2 linked regions of the Rhodopseudomonas sp. BAL398 genome follow. The protein of the gene in region 1 interacts with the protein of each later gene in a pairwise test. Links are inferred from orthologs where the notes say so. Each region holds a gene or a part of one and is shown in the gene's direction. Other genes may lie near its edges.

The links.
Region 2: the proteins of RBJ75_RS02080 (region 1) and lpdA interact in binary tests that used the Escherichia coli proteins (3 or more experiments, as listed by UniProt). The link is inferred for Rhodopseudomonas sp. BAL398 from one-to-one orthologs.

What each region holds. Positions count from the first base shown.
Region 1 is NZ_CP133111.1:451,758-460,091, reverse strand. The notes cover bases 5,203-8,334. They hold RBJ75_RS02080 (ATP-dependent helicase), read left to right. Parts: upstream 5,203-5,518; coding sequence 5,519-8,134; downstream 8,135-8,334. Other genes in these bases: RBJ75_RS02085 (DUF1328 domain-containing protein), read right to left, coding at 5,203-5,219. Also shown: RBJ75_RS02100 (AsmA family protein), read right to left, coding at 1-2,878; RBJ75_RS02095 (FAD-binding oxidoreductase), read right to left, coding at 3,015-4,433; RBJ75_RS02090 (thioesterase family protein), read left to right, coding at 4,519-5,049; more of RBJ75_RS02085, read right to left, coding at 5,046-5,202. UniProt on the Escherichia coli protein: A helicase with DNA-dependent ATPase activity. Unwinds DNA duplexes with 3'-5' polarity. Translocates on single-stranded DNA with 3'-5' polarity. Initiates unwinding more efficiently from a nicked substrate than double-stranded DNA.
Region 2 is NZ_CP133111.1:4,185,307-4,190,871, forward strand. The notes cover bases 2,601-5,565. They hold lpdA (dihydrolipoyl dehydrogenase), read left to right. Parts: upstream 2,601-3,363; coding sequence 3,364-4,767; downstream 4,768-5,565. Other genes in these bases: RBJ75_RS19760 (SDR family oxidoreductase), read left to right, coding at 2,601-2,792; RBJ75_RS19765 (DUF4160 domain-containing protein), read left to right, coding at 2,812-3,348; RBJ75_RS19775 (hypothetical protein), read left to right, coding at 4,805-5,347; RBJ75_RS19780 (DUF4337 domain-containing protein), read right to left, coding at 5,508-5,565. In the rest of the region: odhB (2-oxoglutarate dehydrogenase complex dihydrolipoyllysine-residue succinyltransferase), read left to right, coding at 1-898; RBJ75_RS19745 (DUF4160 domain-containing protein), read left to right, coding at 911-1,168; RBJ75_RS19750 (DUF2442 domain-containing protein), read left to right, coding at 1,165-1,476; RBJ75_RS19755 (MAPEG family protein), read left to right, coding at 1,622-2,023; more of RBJ75_RS19760, read left to right, coding at 2,046-2,600. UniProt on the Escherichia coli protein: Lipoamide dehydrogenase is a component of the glycine cleavage system as well as of the alpha-ketoacid dehydrogenase complexes.

The sequences.
Region 1 (8,334 bases):
CGGAGCTATCCAGCGTCATCTGCAGCGCCACCCGCGCCGCCGGCATCGCCAGCGCGCGATAATGCAGCGCGGCCCCATCGACCCCGGCGAGTTGCAGCCGCAGATTCAGCGCCACGCCGGCGTCCGACGGCTGCGCATGAACATCGACCTCGGCCTCGCCGCCGCCGATCTTGCCCTTGGAGTCGACGCTCAGCGAGCGGCCGTCGCCGCGGATCACGCCGCTGACCGGTTGCAGTTCGGCACCGCCCGGCAACACCCCGCGCAGCGCCTGGAATGTCACCCGGCCGCGCCAGCCCTGCATCCATCCGTTTCCCAGCGGGGCGGTCTGATCGACGCCGGCGCCGACCGCCAGCCGGAACAGCGGCGCCAGCTGCAGCGTATCGATCCCGGCCTCGCCTTCGATCACATTGGCATTGTCTTTGCCGTCTTTGTCGTCGCCGAGCGTCACCGCAATCCGGCCACGCAGCTTGGCGCCGGCGATTCCGGCGTCGATATCGTTGAAGCTCCATTTGCTGCCGGCGACGCCGAGCCGCGAGGTCAGACTGATCGTCGCCAATTTCGGATCGGCGGCGTCCAGCCGCAGCAGCGGCGTCAAATTGAGGCGTGGCGCCTTCAGATTCAGCGTCGCCGTCGGCTCGCTCGCCCAAGGCTTGGCGCTGCCCTCGGCCTCGACGTCAAGCGCTTCGCCGGTGAGATGCGCCTTCAGCCGCAGCGGCGCTTGCCAAGCTCCGGTCGCCGAGGCCTGCAGCCGCGCGCCGCCCTCGCCCGCGGCGATCGCCCGATCAAGCCGGAGCAAGGCCAGCAGCGCCTCGCCGCGCGTGGCGGACAGATCGGTTTCGGCCGTCACCTCGCTGCGCAACAGCGCCTCGACATCCGCGCCGCGCAGCTCGGCGAGTGACGGCCGCGCCGTGAGGCTGACACGGCCCTTGAGCTGCGGCGCGTCGATCGTGAGCGCGGCGCGGGCCTCGGCCTGTCCGGCTTTGGCCTTGTTGTTTTTGCCCTTGGCGCTCGCCGGGTTGTTGCTCGGCGCCACCGTGAGCGACAGCGTCGCATGTGCCGCTCCCCTTGCGTCGCCCATCGCCTGCAGCCGCGCGGCGACAGCCGGCGCCAGCGGCGCGATCGCGCCGGCGATCTGGCCCAGCGCCGGCGCCCTCGCGCTCACCTGCAGATGGCCGGTGGCGTCGCTGCGATCGAATGATCCATCGCCGTCGAGCATCGCGCCGCCGGCGGTGCCGATCTTCAATTGCTCCAGCGCCAGCATGCGCTGCCCGTAATTCAACCGTGCCACCAGCGGCTGCATGACCTGCCCGCGCGCCGTCGCCCGGGCGAAATCGAACGAGAGCTTGGCCTCGTCGGGCCAATCCGGCTGCGGTCCCGCCAGCGAGCGCAGCAGGCTGGCGGCGCCGTCGAGATCGATCCGATCCGCCTGCAGCGCGGCCTCGATCCGCGACGCGCCCGCCGCGCCGGACAGCGCGATCCGGCCCTGCAGCGTGCCGCCATCGAGTTCGGCCTTGAGCGCATCGATCACCACGCCATCCGGGGCGACGCTGACCGCGGCCCGCGCGCGCAACGGCCTCGGCACCCGGCCGGGGGTGTCGTCGCGCGCCTGCAGCCAGGCCGCCAGCAGATCCGGATCGGCCGAATCCACGCTCAATTGTCCCTTGAAACTGTCATTGGCGTCGGACGCAGCCCCGCGCAGCGCCAGCTCCGATCCGCCGGGCGCGCGCAGGCTGAGTCGCTCCAGCATCCAGGCCTGGCTGTCGGAGCGCAGATCCGCGGCGATGTTCTGCACCGGCCGGCCGCCCAGCATGATCTGATCGGCGCTGATCTCGATCCGGCTCGGCAGCGGCGGCGACGGCAGGGCTTGCGCCAAGCCGCGTAGCTGCCGCAGCCAGTGCGCCGGCGCGACGACGCCGCCATCGGCCAGCAACCGGTCGGCATCGAGCTGGCGCGCCGCCAGCGTCGCCTGCAGATGCGGCTGGGCGCCAAATTGCAATTCGCCGGCGCCGGACAGTTTCAGCGCCCTGTCCTCAGGGCCGTAAGAGGCCTCGAGCTGCGCCAGCCGGGCGGCATCGGCATCGGCCTTGACCCGCGCCGAGACCCGCCACGGCGTCGGCGCGTCCGCGGCCTTTGGTGCATCCTTGCCCGCCGCTGGAGCCGGCGCCGCCAGCGTCACCGCGCCATCGAAACGCGGCGAGCGCGCCGCGAAGCTCAGCACCCCGTCGAGATCGGCCGACAGCGCCCGCGCGCCGGGATCGACCGTCAGATGCAGCCGCGTGCCATTGCCGTCGGCGACCCGGCCAAGCGACAGCCGGAACGGATACCGCGTCCCCGCCATCAGGAAATTGCCGTCGCCGCGCAACGAGCCGAGCAGCGCCCGCAACTCGCCGCTGAAGGCAATGTCGTTGAGTTCCAGCGTCGCGCGGCTGGCGGCGTCATGCAGCGCAATCCGCCCGGTGAGGTCGAGACGGTCCACCGTCAGCCCGGCCAGATTGGACAGGCCCGACGCCGGCCAATCGAGCCGGCCCTTGGCATCGAGCCCGAGATCCAGCGCAAAGCCGTTGAGGGTGAGTCGGTCGGCGCGCCACTGCCCGCGCATCAGATCGCCAAGGCTGAATTCGACGTCGAGCTTGTCGGCGCGCAGCCGGCCGGGATCATTGGCGCCGCCAACCGTGACCGAGCGCAGCTGCAGGCTCGGCGTTGGCAATAGCCGCGCATCAAGCGCGCCGCTGACGCGAACCGGCGCGCCGACCAGCCGCGTCGCCTCCGCCTCGAATTGCGTGCGGAACTGGTTCCAGTCGATGAAATACGGACCCACCAAGGCGGCGATCAGCGCCAGGATCAGCGCCATCGCCAGGCCGAGTAGCGTCGTCTGCAAGCGGTCTCCTCCCGGGCAGCACAACCGCCCCTCGGTTTCGAAGATAACGCAGACGCTTCAATGCATAAAGCGGAACTATGATGACGTCACAGTAACTGCGGCCTGTCGCCGCGCCGTCAATAAACCATGACGGCGCCTAGGCTTGCGGCAGGATCTTGCCGGGATTGAAGATGTTCTGCGGATCAAGCGCCTGCTTGATCGCGCGCATTGCGGCGAGCGCCTCGAGGCCGAGTTCGGCCGCCAGATATTTCTGCTTGCCCTGGCCGATGCCGTGCTCGCCGGTGCAGGTGCCGTCCATCGCCTGGGCGCGCTCGACCAGCCGATGCATGAATTCCTCGCCGCGCGCCATCTCGTCGGCGTCGTTGACGTCGCACAGCAGCGAGCAATGGAAATTGCCGTCACCGACATGGCCGACGATCGGCGCCAACAGATTGAGCCGCTTCAGATCCTGCTCGGTCTCGACCACGCAATCGGCCAGCCGCGAGATCGGCACGCAGACGTCGGTGGCGACCACGCCGGCGCCGGGGCGCAGCGCTTTCACCGACCAATAGGCGTCGTGCCGCGCCTGCCAAAGCTTGCTGCGATCCTCCGGCCTAGTGGTCCAGGTGAAGTCGCCGCCGCCGCAATCGGCAGCGATGTCGCGGAAATTCTTCGACTGCTCGGCGACCTCGATCTCGCTGCCGTGGAACTCGAGCAGCAGCAGCGGCGTCTCCGGCAGCGTCAGCTTCGAATAGGCATTGACCGCGCGAACCTGGCCTTCGCTCAACAGCTCGATCCGCGCCACCGGAATCCCGGTCTGGATCGCCAGAATGGTGGCCTGGCAGGCGCCCTGCACGCTCTCGAACGAGCACGCCGCCGCCGCGATGGTTTCCGGGATGCCGCGCAGCTTGATGGTGAGTTCGGAGATAATGCCGAGCGTGCCTTCGGCACCGACGAACAGATGGGTCAGGTCGTAGCCGGCCGAGGATTTCTTCGCCCTGGTGCCGGTGGTGATGATCTCGCCGTCGCCGCGGACCACTTTCAGCGCCAGCACATTGTCGCGCATTGTGCCGTAGCGCACCGCATTGGTGCCCGATGCCCGGGTCGAGGCCATGCCGCCGATCGAGGCGTCGGCGCCGGGATCGATCGGGAAGAACACGCCCTGGTCGCGCAGATTTTCGTTCAGCGCCTTGCGGGTGACGCCGGGCTGGATCACGCAATCCAGATCCTCGGCATGAACTTCGAGAATCTTGTTCATGTCGCGCAGATCGATGCAGATGCCGCCGGCCGGCGCATTGACCTGGCCTTCCAGCGAGGTCCCGGTGCCGAAGGCGATCACCGGCACATTATTCTTGGCGCAGATCCGCACCACATCCTGGATGTCGGCGGTCTCCTGCGCCATCACCACGGCATCCGGCGGCTGGGTCGGCAGCCAGGTGGTGGTGTGGCCATGCTGCTCGCGCACCGCCTGCGAGGTGACCAGGCGGTTGCCGAACCGTGCCGCAAGCGCTTCAATGGCGGTGGCCACCGCTTCCGGTTCCGCATGTTTCGGGATGTTGGTGATGGTCAGACCCACGAGAATTCCTCCGGTATGAAACGACCGTGACAAAGGAACCCACAGGGGTCAAGGGAGGCATGTTTTGACTTTCGAAGGAGACCAAATGATTGCGACCACGGCCGCCGCCGATCTGACGCTGCTGCCCGCCCCGTTCCTGTCGTCGGTGATGCAGATCGAGCCGGCATGGATCGATTACAACGGCCATCTCAACATGGCCTATTACAATGTGATGTTCGACCGCGCGATCGACGAGCTGTGGCTGCAGCTGGGAATCGGTCCGCAATATCTCAACACCCGCGGCGGCTCGACCTTCACCGCCGAATGCCACGTCCGCTATCTGCGCGAGATCCATCTCGGCGATCCGGCCCAGGTCTCGATCCTGCTGGTGGCGGCCGACGACAAGCGACTGCACACCTTCAAGGAACTGCGCCACGCCACCGAGGGCTGGCTGTCGGCCACATCGGAGAACATGACGATCCATATGGATATGTCGGCCCGCAAGACCGCGCCGTTTCCGCCGGATATCGCCGAGCGGGTTCAAACGCTGGCGCGGGCGCACGCCGCGGTGCCGCGTTCGGAGAGCATCGGACGAAGCGTCGCGATGCCTCCGAAGCGGGCGCCGCAACTGGCCTAGACTCGGCTTCTGCCGCGAACCAATCCGACCACGGCGGAAACCAGGAACAGCACCACCGCGATGAAGAAGATGATCTTGGCGATTTCGATCGAGGCGCCCGCGATGCCGGTAAAGCCGAGAATGCCGGCGATCAGTGCAACAACCAGAAATGTGATAACCCAACCCAACATGATCCGACCTCCGTTTTCGCGTCAGCTTGATTTTCGCGTCGGCGCGACCGCAATGCCGCGCCGTCTGTGAAATCAATCCAGCATTGCAACGAAAGTTCCGGCCGGTTCCGGGCTCGGCCTTGCCGCCAAAGCGCAGTGCGGATCGCGGAACCAAATCGCGTTCTGGCGGCGCAGCTCGGCTCGCGGCGGGCCGATAAACCTGTCAGTTTGCCCCCCGAGCCCCTATATGGCTGGATAATCCTGCCAGAAGGCTCCTCTTTGCTGGCCCACGGTGCCATCGTGGACGGAAGACGATTCGCATGACTGACCCGATCAAGCGCACCGACAACGATCTGCCCTTCTATCAGCCCGCCGCCGGCGGGATCGCCGCGCGTGCGCGCGCCCAGGCGATGCCGCAATATCTGTCGGGGCTCAATCCGGAGCAGCGCGAGGCGGTCGAGACGCTCGAAGGCCCGGTGCTGGTTCTGGCCGGCGCCGGCACCGGCAAGACCCGGGTGCTGACCTCGCGGATCGCCCATATCCTCTCCACCGGCCGCGCCCGCCCCGGCGAAATCCTCTCCGTCACCTTCACCAACAAGGCGGCGCGTGAGATGAAGCTGCGGCTCGGCCAGATGCTCGGCCAGGCGGTCGAGGGCATGCCCTGGCTCGGCACCTTTCATTCGATCGGCGGCCGCATCCTGCGCTATCACGCCGAATTGGTGCAGCTGAAATCCAACTTCACCGTGCTCGATGTCGACGACCAGATCCGGCTGCTCAAGCAATTGCTCGCCGCCGACAACATCGACGACAAGCGCTGGCCGGCGCGGATGCTGGCCGGGCTGATCGACGGCTGGAAGAATCGCGGGCTGACGCCGGCGCAGGTGCCGGCCGGCGAGGCCGCGGTGTTCGGCAATGGCCGCGGCGGCAAGCTCTACGCCGCCTATCAGGAGCGGCTGAAGATCCTCAACGCCGCCGATTTCGGCGATCTGCTGCTCGAAGGCATCCGCCTGTTCCGCGAGCACCCCGACGTGCTGCGGCAATATCAGAACCGCTTCAAATACATCCTGGTCGACGAATATCAGGACACCAACGTCGCGCAATATCTGTGGCTGCGGCTGCTGGCGCAGGCGCCGACAATCGCCAAGCCAGACGCCTCCTTCACCTCTCCCCACCGGGGAGAGGTCGGATTGCGCAGCAATCCGGGTGAGGGGGCGCCTTCCACATCCGACTCCGAGAGCCCCTCACCCGCCCCGTCGCTGCGCGACATGGCGACCTCTCCCCGGCGGGGAGAGGTGACGCAAGCCGCGCCGCCTGCGACCTCCGCCGCGCCGCCGAAAAACATCTGCTGCGTCGGCGACGACGATCAGTCGATCTATGGCTGGCGCGGCGCCGAGGTCGATAACATCCTGCGCTTCGACCATGATTTTCCCGGCGCCAAGGTGATCCGGCTGGAGCGCAATTATCGCTCCACCGGCCACATCCTCGCCGCCGCCTCGCATCTGATCGCGCATAATGAAAGCCGGCTCGGCAAGACGCTGCGCACCGAGGATGTCGACGGCGAGAAGGTCACCGTCACCGGCTCGTGGGATTCGGAAGAGGAAGCCCGCGCGATCGGCGAGGAGATCGAGCAGCTGCAGCGCGACGGCCACAAGCTCAACGACATCGCGATTCTGGTCCGCGCCTCGTTCCAGATGCGCGAATTCGAGGATCGCTTTGTCACGCTCGGCCTGCCCTACCGGGTGATCGGCGGGCCGCGCTTCTATGAGCGCGCCGAGATCCGCGACGCGCTGGCTTACTTACGCGTGATCAATTCGCCGGCCGACGATCTGGCCTTCGAGCGCATCGTCAATGTGCCCAAGCGCGGCCTCGGCGACGCCACCGTGCAGCTGCTGCACGACCACGCCCGCAAGCGCAAGATCCCGCTGTCCGACGCCGCCCGCGCCGTCGTCGACACCGACGAGTTGAAGCCGAAGGCGCGCGGCAGCCTGCGCGATCTGATGCTGAGCTTCGAGCGCTGGCGCGGGCAGCGCGAGGTCAAGTCGCATACCGAGCTCGCCGAAATCGTGCTCGACGAGAGCGGCTATACGGAGATGTGGCAGAAGGATCGCTCCGCCGACGCCGCCGGCCGCCTTGAGAACCTCAAGGAATTAGTCCGCTCGATGGAAGAGTTCGAAAACCTGCAAGGCTTTCTCGAGCACATCTCGCTGGTGATGGACCGCGAGGGCGGCGTCGACGAGGACGCGGTGAGCGTGATGACGCTGCATTCCGCCAAGGGGCTGGAGTTCGACAGCGTGTTCCTGCCGGGCTGGGAGGAAGGTCTGTTTCCGCATCAGCGCGCGCTCGACGATCAGGGCCGCGCCGGGCTCGAGGAAGAACGCCGCCTCGCCCATGTCGGCATCACCCGCGCAAGGAAACGCGCGAAATTGTACTTCGCCACCAACCGGCGGATTCACGGCACCTGGAATACGACGCTGCCGTCGCGCTTTCTCGACGAATTGCCGGCCGACAATGTCGAGATCACCGAATCCAAGGGCGGCTCCGGCTGGGGAGGCATGAGCGGCTACGGCCCGTCGCGCTTCGACAATGTCGAATCCTTCGGCTCGAGCTACTCGACGCCCGGCTGGCAGCGCGCCCAGGCGCAACGCCGCGGCGGCAACAATGGCGGCCAGGCCGGCTCCGGCTTCAACGAAAGCCAATCGCCGTTCGGCGGCTCACGCAGCGACGCCGGCTTCGCCCGCCGCAACCCGACGACGATCGAAGGCGAGCTGGTAGCGAAATCCACCGGCGCGGCCTCGGAGTTTTCCCTGAAGGACCGGGTCTTCCACCAGAAATTCGGCTACGGCCATGTGGTGAAAGTCGACGGCAACAAACTCACCATCGCGTTTGAAAAGGCCGGCGAGAAGAAGGTGGTCGATAGTTTCGTCGAGCGGGTTTAGCTTTCCCCTTCAGGAGCGATCAATCTGATCAGGGGCCTTCGGGGCTGTCATTGCGAGGAGCTGTTGCGACGAAGCAATCCAGTCTGTGCTTGGCACACCTGGATTGCTTCGCCTGCGGACGGCGCTGCGCGCCGGCCTCGGCTCGCAATGACGAGGTCGCGCCTCATATTTAAGGGCTGCTGTTTCGGTCATGTCCGTGG
Region 2 (5,565 bases), 3.7 Mb from region 1 along the record:
GCCGCAGGCGCCGTCGGTACGCCGGCTGTCGGCCGAGAGCGGCGTCGACGCCTCGACCGTGCCGGGCTCCGGCAAGGACGGCCGCGTCACCAAGGGCGACATGCTGGCGGCGATCGAAAAGGCGGCCTCGGCGCCGACCCCGGTCAATCAGCCCGCCGCGGCGGTGCAGGTCCGCGCCCCGTCGCCGGCCGACGACGCCGCCCGCGAGGAGCGCGTGAAGATGACGCGGCTGCGCCAGACCATCGCGCGCCGGCTCAAGGAAGTGCAGAACACCGCGGCGATGCTGACGACCTTCAATGAGGTCGACATGAGCCACATCATGGCGATGCGCACGCAGTACAAAGAGGTGTTTGAGAAGAAGCACGGCTCCAAGCTCGGCTTCATGGGCTTCTTCACCAAGGCCTGCGTGCACGCGCTCAAGGACATCCCGGCCGCCAATGCCGAGATCGACGGCACCGATCTGATCTACAAGAATTACTACCATGTCGGCGTCGCCGTCGGCACCGACAAGGGCCTGGTGGTCCCGGTGGTGCGCGACTGCGACACCAAATCGATCGCCGCGATCGAGAAGACGATCGCCGATTTCGGCCGGCGCGCCCGCGACGGCGCGCTCAAGATCGACGAAATGCAGGGCGGCACCTTCACCATCACCAATGGCGGCATCTACGGCTCGCTGATGTCGACCCCGATCCTGAACGCACCGCAATCGGCGATCCTGGGCATGCACAAGATCCAGGAACGCCCGGTCGCGATCGCCGGCAAGGTCGAGATCCGGCCGATGATGTATCTGGCGCTCAGCTACGACCACCGCGTCATCGACGGCAAGGAAGCCGTCACCTTCCTGGTCCGGGTCAAGGAGAACCTGGAAGACCCGGCCCGGATGGTGCTGGATCTGTAAGGACACTCAGCGATGCCGACGATCGCTATTGTCGCCGGCGTTCGCATCATCATCTATCCAAAGGACCACCTGCCGCCACATCTCCATGCCCGTTTTGCCGAGTTTGAGGTGATGATCTCGATCTTGACCGGGGATGTCTTGGAAGGATCTCTACCGACGGCGAAGTTGCGGGAGGTGCAGTCCTGGCTCGCGGCAAATCGCGAGCAGGTTGCCTATGTTTGGCAGGAAGTCCGTGCGCTTCGCTATAGCGGAGGGAGGATCGATCAATGAATTACCGCATCGCCGACGTCTCCGTCCTGCGCTACCCGGTTCTGAGGATCACGTTCGACGATGGCCTGTCGGGCGAATATGATCTCTCGGACATGATCGCCAATGGTCCGGCGTTCGCGCGGTTGCGCGATGAAGCCTTCTTTGCCGGCGTCGCGGTCGATCCGGACGGCCATACATTCGGATGGAATTTGAACGATATCGGCAACGAGATCGATTTTTGTCCGGACGCGACGCGCATCCTCATTGAGACGCAGGAAGTGGCCAAGCTCGCGGATCATTATCGCGCGAGCCGGTCTGCTGCCGAATAGTCCTATTCCGACCGGGAGGCCGACATGACTGATCGCGTTGCCCTCCTCATTGCGGTCGCGGCTCTTCGTCGATCGTCGCAACCAGCCGGCGACGACCGCCGAATCGGCGTGACCCGCCAGCCCAGCCAAAGCGAATAGGAACCCGATGCCGCCATTGCCGACCGAAATCACCGTGCTGGGCTGGAGCGTCGTGCTGCTGATCGGGCAGATATTTCTGGCGTCGGTGCCGGTGACCTTGGAGCTCGGCGGTCAGTATCAGGCCGGCCCGCGCGACGCCGGCAAAGTCGCGCATGGCAAATTCGCCGGACGCGCCGGCCGGGCGTTTCGCAATTTGCTCGAGACCTATCCGGTGTTCGTGGCGCTGGCGCTGGCGCTCGTCGTGACCGGCCGCGGCGGCGGCTGGGGCGCGCTTGGCGCCGAGATCTGGCTGCTGGCGCGGATTGTCTACGTGCCGCTGTATCTGGTGCAAATTCCATTCGCCCGCAGCCTGGCGTGGTTCGTGTCGCTGCTGGCGCTGATCGCCATGCTGATCCGGCTGCTGAGCTGAACGTGAATAAGGGGAGCACGCCTTGACCGATCGCGTTGTCATCGTCACCGGCGGAAGCCGCGGCATCGGCCGGGCCACCGCGATCGCCGCCGCGGCGCGCGGCTTCCGGGTCGTCATCGGCTATGCCAGCAACGCGGTCGCGGCCGCCGAGGTGGTGGCCAAGATCGAGGCCCGCAACGGCAAGGCGGTGGCGGTCAAATGCGACGTCGGCGACGAGGACGATATCGTAGCGCTGTTCAAGGCGGCGGATGCGTTCGGCACGCTCGGCGCGCTGGTCAACAATGCCGGCATCGTCGGCCCGACCTCGCGGGTCGACGAAATGTCGGCCGAGCGGATCCAGCGCATGATGGCGGTCAACGTCACCGGCAGCATCCTGTGCGCGCGCGAGGCGGTCAAACGCCTATCGACCCGGCATGGCGGCCAGGGCGGCGTCATCGTCAACCTGTCGTCAGTCGCCGCCAAGCTCGGCTCGCCCAACACCTATGTGGATTACGCCGCCTCCAAGGGCGCAATCGATTCCTTCACCGTCGGCCTCGGCCACGAGGTCGCTGGCGAAGGCATTCGCGTCGCGGCGATCCGCCCCGGCCTGATCGATACCGACATCCATGCCTCCGGCGGCGACCCCGAGCGCGCCCACCGGCTCAGCTCGAACGTGCCGATGAAGCGCGTCGGCACCGCCGACGAAATCGCCAACGCCATCGTCTGGCTGTTGTCCGACGAGGCCTCCTACGTCACCAGCGCCATTCTCGACGTCTCGGGCGGGCGCTAACATTGCCACGGAGGAAGCCGTGCCGGTGGTCGCGATGGTCGATGGCGTGAAGATCGAATTCTATCCAGACGAGCATCCGCCGCCGCATTTCCCCGCCCGGTCGGCGGAGTTCGTGGCTCAAATTGAGATCCGGACCGGCCGGATTTTGCGCGGGTCGCTGCCTCCCGCGAAACTCGGCCGTGTGCTATCCTGGACCGACAGGCACCAAATGGACCTGATGAAAGCCTGGACCGCGGTTGAGGAGCTGCGCAAGCCGGAGAGATCAATGACTGAGATCGTCGCCATCAAGAGCGCGGAGCCGGTGATATTCGGGGTTCTCAAGATCGTCTGGACTGACGATTTTGCCGGCGTCGTTGATTTGCGGCCGTTGCTCGCCAAGGGCGAGATGTTCGAATTCCTCCGCGCCAACCCGGCGCGCTTTGACGATCTCAAACTCGAAGACCATGGCTACAAAATCTTCTGGCTCGACGACGAGGGAGACGAAATCGATTTCGGGTCGGACTCCCTGCGCCAACGCGCCGTGAGGCAAGCTAGCCTCCTCCATCTCGCAAGCTGAACAGAAAGTCTTTTCATGTCCACCTACGATCTCGTTGTTATCGGCACCGGCCCCGGCGGCTATGTCTGCGCGATTCGCGCGGCGCAACTCGGCCTCAAGGTCGCTGTGGTGGAGAAGAACGCCACGCTGGGCGGCACCTGCCTCAATATCGGCTGCATGCCGTCGAAGGCGCTGCTCTATGCCTCGGAGATGTTCGAGGAAGCCGGCCACTCCTTCGCCAAGATGGGCATCACGGTGCCGGCGCCGAAGCTCGACTTGGCGGCGATGATGGCTTTCAAGCAGCAGGGCATCGACGGCAACACCAAGGGCGTCGAATTCCTGATGAAGAAGAACAAGATCGACGTGATCCACGGCAAGGGCAAGGTGCTCGGCGCCGAAAAGGTCGAGGTCACCGACGCCGACGGCAAGACCCAGACCGTGGCGGCCAAGAACATCGTGATCGCCACCGGCTCCGATGTGGCGCGGCTGAAGGGCATCGAGATCGACGAGAAGCGGATCGTGTCGTCGACCGGCGCGCTGTCGCTCGACAAGGTGCCGGAGAAGATGGTGGTGGTCGGCGCCGGGGTGATCGGGCTCGAGCTCGGCTCGGTGTGGCGCCGGCTCGGCGCGCAGGTCACCGTGGTCGAATATCTCGACCGCATCCTACCCGGCATGGACAGCGAGATCGTCAAGCAATTCCAGCGCATCCTTGAAAAGCAGGGTTTCGCTTTCAAGCTCGGCGCCAAGGTGACCGGCGTCGATGGCGCCGGCGCCAAGCTCAAGGTGACGGTGGAGGCCGCCGCCGGCGGCAATCCGGAGGTGCTGGACGCCGATGTCGTGTTGGTGGCGATCGGGCGCGTGCCCTACACCAGGGACCTTGGCCTGAAGGAAGCCGGCGTCGCGCTCGACGAGCGCGGCCGGATCCAGATCGACGACCATTTTGCTTCCAGCGTGAAGGGCATCTACGCCATCGGCGACGTCGTCGCCGGGCCGATGCTGGCGCACAAGGCCGAGGACGAAGGCGTCGCGGTCGCCGAGATCTTGGCCGGCAAGGCTGGTCACGTGAATTACGACGTGATCCCGGGCGTGGTCTACACCACCCCGGAAGTGTCCTCGGTCGGCAAGACCGAGGACGAGCTGAAGCAGGCCGGCGTCGCCTACACCGTCGGCAAGTTTCCCTTCACCGCCAATGGCCGCTCCAAGGTCAACCAGACCACCGAGGGCCTGGTGAAGATACTCGCCGATGCCGCCACCGACCGCGTGCTCGGCGTGCATATTGTCGGCCGCGAGGCCGGCGAGATGATCCACGAGGCCGCGGTGCTGATGGAATTCGGCGGCTCCGCCGAAGACCTGGCGCGCACCTGCCACGCCCATCCGACCCGTTCCGAGGCGGTCAAGGAAGCCGCGCTTGCGGTCGGCAAGCGCGCCATCCATATGTGATCCAGCACCGGCCTGGTCCGGACAACGGACGAGGCCGATGATGCGCCGCCTGCTGCAGCCGCTGTGGTTCATCCTCGCGGTCGCGTTCCTGATCGAGGCCTGGTTCTGGGACCACCTCGAGCCGGTGGTGGCGCGGATCGTCGCGCAGATTCCGCTGCGCCAGTTGAAATCCTGGCTGACGCTGCGGATCGAACGGCTGTCGCCGCGGCTGGCGCTGACCGTGTTCCTGGTGCCGCTGCTGCCGCTGTATCCGCTGAAGCTATTCGCGCTGGCGCTGCTCGCGCGCGGACAGATGATCGGCGGCCTCGCCATCTTCGGCTTTGCGCAGATCGTCGGGCTCGGCGTGATCGCCTTCATTTTCGATGTGACCAAGCCGAAGCTGCTGCAGCTGCGCTGGTTCGCGGCGACCTATCGGTTCATCATCCGGATGCGCCTCAAGGCGCATGACTACGTCGCCCCGATCATGGCGACGATCCGAACCAGGATCCGGGACACGCTCGGGGCGACCGGTGCCGGCTGGGGCGCGCGGACGCTGCGGCTCATGCAACGGTTTCGCAGGCGGGTGCAGCAGTCGCGATAATACCAACAGTCGTTGCCTCTCGTTCGTCATGCCCGGCCTTGTGCCGGGCATCCACGCCTTGAAAGCAGTGCCGGATCAAAGACGTGGATGGCCGGGACAAGCCCGGCCATGACCAAATTGATGTGTCAACGCAAAGTCCGTTGGCATAACTCCGCTTGCGCTACATCAGATGCACGGCGTGCGGCGCGAACAGGCCGATCGCCGTGAACGCCAGCCCG